2 regions of the Vibrio sp. 811 genome follow, and region 2 is predicted to be linked to the other one. Evidence: predicted binding sites of a transcription regulator. Region 2 holds the regulator's gene; the other holds the start of a gene.
What was found. Region 2 encodes CRP, which controls carbon source genes, mostly activating them, when cyclic AMP is high. Its sites were predicted from a motif close to TGTGANNNNNNTCACA; they were not measured.
Positions count from the first base shown of each region.

Region 1: a site for CRP is predicted at 1,299-1,314, ahead of gltB (glutamate synthase large subunit). Genes of this name have one in related genera too.

Region 1 is NZ_JAWOUB010000004.1:82,343-85,549, forward strand. Features, by position in the region: gene R7Q46_RS08905 (diguanylate cyclase) at 1-25, opposite strand, end outside; gene R7Q46_RS08910 (TIGR01212 family radical SAM protein) at 61-1,020, opposite strand; gene gltB (glutamate synthase large subunit) at 1,571-3,207, shown strand, end outside.
Region 2 is NZ_JAWOUB010000031.1:8,515-11,721, reverse strand. Features, by position in the region: gene R7Q46_RS23545 (hydrolase) at 1-128, shown strand, start outside; gene R7Q46_RS23540 (YheU family protein) at 163-375, shown strand; gene R7Q46_RS23535 (phosphoribulokinase) at 501-1,370, shown strand; gene crp (cAMP-activated global transcriptional regulator CRP) at 1,611-2,243, shown strand; gene R7Q46_RS23525 (DUF1338 domain-containing protein) at 2,380-3,171, opposite strand.

The sequences.
Region 1 (3,207 bases), on a different contig from region 2:
AAAGCCAATTGAGTAACTGATCCATCGTTTAAACCTTCAAAGAACACTGGTTAAAATATATCAGTTATTTATTGAGCGATCTGCTATTAATTCCGGTTTAGTATAGATAAAGGTATTACCCGTAAGACTCCCTTGAGCACCATGAGCACTGAGATCTCGACCAATTTCCGTCATCGCTAGCCAACGGTTTTCACACCACAGAGGCGATAATAACGTGGGCCTCCTGGCTGCTGATGAAACGCGATGATAAATCACATCTGGTGGTGTCATACGAATCATTTCACTGGCGATCGCAACATATTCTTCTAATTCAGGGGCTTCTAGCTTTCCAGCACGCCAAGCTTTCGCCATGGTGCTACCTTCGACAATATGCAAGCCATGTAACTTGATGCCATCCGTTCCCACGGCCAACACTTTTTGCAGCGTTTCAATATTTTCGGCGCGGGTTTCTTTGGGTAAACCCACAATTAAGTGAGTACAAACCTTGATTCCAAGTGTTCGCGCACGCTTAGTGATTTCGGCATAACACTCAAAGTCATGACCACGATTGATACGTTTTAGGGTGTCATTGTTGGCGGTTTGAAGACCTAGTTCTAGCCAAATTTCATAACCTTGCTGTACATAGCCCGACAGTAAATCCAATACCGCATCAGGGACGCAATCAGGACGCGTCCCCACACAAAGACCAACCATGTCTGCAGCCTTTAGTGCTTCCTCATACATGTTTTTGAGAACTTGTACCTCGGCATAGGTACTGGTGTAGGCCTGAAAATAAGCGAGATATTTCTTCGCTCTGTGAATTTCACCTGCGCGATCTTTTAACTGTTCGTGAATGCTTTTTATCTGGACTTCTTCATCTGCAAACGAAGCCACATTGCAAAATGTACATCCTCCCCGCCCAATCGTGCCATCGCGGTTAGGGCAACTAAATCCACCGTGCAATGTTAACTTATGAACCTTTTCACCGTATCGACGCTGAAGATCTTGGCCGATTGTATTGACCAACTCATGTAACTGCATAAATTCTCACCAACAATAAATCGTAATCAATCTCACTACGATCTGTGTAAATAAATTACATCCCTGCAAGAAAAAACACACAATATTAATCAATTCAAACACCCATCATGCGGGTCAAAATCAATAAACTTGCATAATTAAAGACAAAAATCGTTCATGTTGCGTAAATGTTAAACTAAAAATGCATAATTAAACGAAAAATTGGGGCACAACGCCGACTTTTTCATTGCATTCTGAAGTGACAAAATTGTAGGATGCTTACACAACCCCGTTATTTTTGTGACTTTTATTACAAAGCACACTGCGGGATTTGTCGGTGTTATCCCACTCCTACCTATATAAATCACTAGATAGTGATAATAAATAAAGGGATACCACCAAGGATTGTTTTTCTCGCAAAACTTTTCCTGCGAGATACGGAAAGGAATCAAGACCGGTCAACCTAGATCGGTGGCGATAATAAATATAAAGGACAAGACGTAATCAATAGTCTAGGTAGTATTTGCTGCCTGGTACTTTTGCGTCGACATTGAACTGGAAGGATGTATCTATGGTAGATAGAGAGCAAAATCCACAGGGTCTGTACACTCCGGAACTGGAGCATGACGCTTGTGGTATCGGTTTTGTTGCTCACCTTAAAAACCGTAAATCTCATGAAGTAGTGACTCAAGCATTGGATATGCTGGCTCGCATGGAACACCGTGGTGGTCAAGGTTGTGACCCATGCAGCGGTGACGGTGCGGGTATCTTGCTACAAAAACCTCATGAATTCCTATTAGAAGAAGCCGTTAAGCTAGGCATTAAACTGCCTTCGTTTGAAAGGTATGGTGTTGGTGTCGTTCTTTTCCCGAAAGACGAATACAAACGCGAGCAATGCCGTGACATTCTAGAACGTAATGCACAGCGTCTAGATCTTGAAGTTATCGGCTACCGCGTTTTACCAACCGATAACTCAATGATCGGTGCAGACCCACTAAGCACAGAGCCTCAGTTTGAGCATGTGTTTATCTCTGGTGGCCCTGGCATCACACCTGAAGAACTAGAACGCAAACTGTACGTACTTCGTAACTATACTGTACGTGTTTGCCTAGAAAGCGTTTCGAACATTGGTGACGACTTCTACATTAACTCCATGTCTTACAAGACATTGGTGTACAAAGGTCAGTTAACGACCGAGCAAGTACCTCAGTACTTCCTTGATCTACAAAACCCGACCATGGTGACTGCACTGGCACTGGTACACTCTCGTTTCTCTACCAATACCTTCCCGAAATGGCGTCTTGCACAGCCTTTCCGTTACATTGCCCACAACGGTGAAATCAATACAGTTCGCGGTAACTTGAACTGGATGAAAGCCCGTGAAGCAATCCTAGAATCAGACCTGTTTACTCAGGCTGAAATCGACATGCTTCTTCCAATCTGTCAGGAAGGCAGCTCGGATTCATCTAACTTCGATATGGCGCTTGAGCTCCTAGTTCTGTCTGGTCGCAGCCTGCCACACGCATTGATGATGATGATTCCGGAAGCATGGCAAGAAAACAAAAACATGGATCCTAAGCGTCGCGCGTTCTATCAGTACCATGCGAACATCATGGAACCATGGGATGGCCCGGCTTCCGTATGTTTTACTGATGGTGTTCAAGTTGGTGCGACACTAGACCGTAACGGTTTGCGCCCTTCTCGCTACACAGTGACCAAAGATAACTTCCTAGTGATGGCATCTGAATCTGGTGTTGTGGATATAGAACCAGAAAACGTTGAGTTCCGTGGTCGCCTACAACCAGGTCGTATCTTCGTTGCAGACCTAGAGCAAGGTCGCATCATCTCCGATGAAGAAGTGAAAGACACCATTGCAACAGCGCAGCCTTACGAGAAGTGGGTAGAAGAAAACCTACTGAGCTTGAAGAAGCTGCCAGATGCGAGCAACCAGTTCAGCCAACCTAAGCCAGAACACCTTCTACACCGCCAACAAGCGTTTGGCGTAAGCACTGAAGAAGTGAACGAAATCATCGTTCCAATGGCGAATGACGCGAAAGAACCATTATCAGCAATGGGTGCCGACTGGCCTCTTGCGGTTCTATCTCATCAGTCTCAACATCTCTCTAACTACTTCAAGCAGCTGTTCGCACAGGTAACCAACCCACCGATCGACCCGATCCGTGAGCGCATGGTTATGTCGCTGAACAC
Region 2 (3,207 bases):
GCCATGTTGGCTTCCTAACAGGAACGGCGTTAAAACCTAAGTTTTGGTTGGAGGAAGCGCTGCCCGCGTATTACGAAAGTATCGCCGCAGATTACCTTTCTGCTGTATCCAAGCAACGAACGCAGTAAACTAGCCGCTCATCATAAAAGTTATGAGGTATTTATGATCATTCCATGGCAAGACATTGCGCCGGAAACATTGGAAAACTTAATTCGTGAATTCGTCTTACGCGAAGGAACGGATTACGGAACCGTCGAGGTTTCTTTGCAAAACAAAATTGATCAAGTTAAAGCTCAATTGGAAAAAGGTGAAGCGGTTATCGTGTTCTCTGAGCTACACGAAACCGTCGATATTCAACATAAAACAAAATTTTAGACCCTTCACATTTTACCGTATCCCACTCGATGACAAGGTATTGTTACGTGCTATAGTGGGATATCGACCGTGCAGTAGTAACTCTACTGCACATTACAGGTAAGTAATTTTCGACAAGGTTTGTCATGTCAGCTAAACACCCAATTATTGCGGTTACTGGTTCGTCCGGTGCCGGCACGACCACTACATCTGAAGCCTTCCGTAAAATGTTCAATATGATGAACGTTAAACCCGCATGGGTTGAAGGCGATAGCTTCCATCGCTTTACTCGCCCAGAAATGGACATCGAAATTCGCAAAGCCCGCGAGCAAGGTCGACACATTAGCTACTTTGGCCCACAAGCTAATGACTTCCCGGGATTAGAAGAGTTTTTCCGTAAGTTCGGGCATGATGGTACTGGCAGCGTGCGCCGTTATCTGCACACGTTTGACGAAGCGGTTCCCTACAATCAAATGCCAGGCACGTTTACACCGTGGCAAGACTTACCCGAAAACAGCGACGTGCTGTTTTATGAAGGGTTACATGGTGGCGTGGTCGATGGCGATGTTAATGTTGCTCAACATGTGGATTTCTTAATTGGCATGGTGCCGATTGTGAACTTAGAGTGGATCCAAAAATTCGTACGTGACACTCGCGATCGCGGCCATTCGCGTGAAGCGGTAATGGACTCAATCGTGCGATCCATGGACGATTACCTCAACTATATCACTCCGCAGTTTTCTCGTACTCACATCAACTTCCAGCGCGTACCGACCGTTGATACTTCCAACCCACTTAATGCAAAAGGCATCCCTAGTTTGGATGAGAGTTTTGTGGTGATTCGCCTACGCGGTATCAAGAATGTCGACTTCCCATATCTGCTGGCCATGATTGATGGCTCATTCATGTCACGCCACAACACGATTGTCGTGCCCGGCGGTAAGATGAGCTTTGCAATGGAGCTCATAGTTCGGCCTATCCTACAACAGCTCATCGAAACAGGGAAAATTGGCTAAAAACCTGCCTGCGAAGATGTTTACTTTTCATACCGTGATCATGTGCACAGTTTTGCTTACAAAATCTCAATCATGGCACGATTAAAATCAAGAAATCGTTTTCGAAAAAGGATACTATTTCTTACCGAAACACAAGAGAGCTTGCAGCATATAAAAAGTGCTCTTATTCTAGTAGGCCTAATTCAGGCTTAGCTAAAATATGGATAGCGCAAGCGTACCCTGCAGAGGAAGTGAGATATTATGGTTCTAGGTAAACCTCAAACCGACCCAACATTAGAGTGGTTTCTTTCACACTGTCATATTCATAAGTACCCTTCAAAGAGCACGCTAATTCACGCGGGCGAAAAGGCAGAAACTTTGTACTACATCGTTAAAGGTTCTGTTGCGGTTCTTATCAAAGACGAAGAAGGTAAGGAGATGATCCTTTCTTACCTAAACCAAGGAGACTTTATTGGTGAACTTGGTCTATTCGAGGAAGACCAAGAGCGCACAGCTTGGGTTCGTGCTAAATCTCCTTGTGAAGTTGCTGAAATTTCTTTCAAGAAGTTCCGTCAGCTTATCCAAGTAAACCCAGACATCCTAATGCGTCTTTCTGCGCAGATGGCTCGTCGTCTTCAAGTAACTAGCCAAAAAGTGGGTGACCTGGCGTTCCTAGACGTAACTGGTCGTATCGCTCAGACGCTTCTGAACCTTGCAAAACAACCAGACGCAATGACTCATCCAGACGGCATGCAAATCAAGATCACTCGTCAAGAAATCGGTCAAATTGTTGGCTGTTCTCGTGAGACAGTAGGTCGTATTTTGAAGATGCTAGAAGAGCAGAACCTAATCTCTGCTCACGGTAAAACCATCGTGGTTTACGGTACTCGTTAATCTCGAACTAGAGTGACACGAACAAAATTATAAAAGCCACCAATGGCAACATTGGTGGCTTTTTATTTACTCATGACCAAATGAGATAGGGTGCAGCGAACACTAATGAGTAAGCTTAACAGGTTAACCCTAAAACTTAGCCATTCGTGCTTTCAAAGATTTTGTCAGCTGAAGCGGCCACGAAACCTGGGTACAAATCACCATTTTCCATCGGATAGCGCTTAGCAAATTCATAAAACCCGCCAGGGATAATTTCAGTGCCTTCGCTAAAACGAACCGCTACTTTATCTGCCATGGTCGATGACTGCTCTAGCAACACCTCAGGAGTGCCCTTCACTTCACCACCATTTTCATTAATGGTAAACCCAGCGGTACGCAGATGATTGTTTACCTGCTTCACTTCTTCATATTCATTGAGCTGGTTAACGCTCACCGTGAAGTGGTTTGCTCCGTAACCATGCGCCGCAAGCCAAGATGCGTACTCACTTTCTTTAGCCAACGTTTGGTAATCAGCAAAGCTTAAATCCCACAAGCGTCCACCATGTAAGAATGCGCTATCGTTCAGCTTGTCAGCATCGACTTGTGCCACCAAATTTTTCACAATCTCTTGTAGCTCAGACGAGCACTCTTCAACTTTTAGCTCACTAATAAATACTTTAGGTTGCTTCGGATCTGGGTGCTCATAGTGCTTAGCAACCAGCTTTTTGCTTTCGAAAACGTAATCACCACACGCCTTGTAACCAATAGCTACAAATGGCTTAGCTAGAGTTTCAATACCAAGAGGCGCGATATTGAAGGTACGTAAAGCTATATGATCATTAATCAGAGGCTCATCTTCTTGAAGCAGCTGATGCACTTTAGCAGCCGAAGGGCAAAGACGTTGAATGTAATCTTGCCATAGCGATTCAAATAACACATCGGGCGTCATAACGACTCCTTGTTACGAGATGTAGAGTTTAAAGGT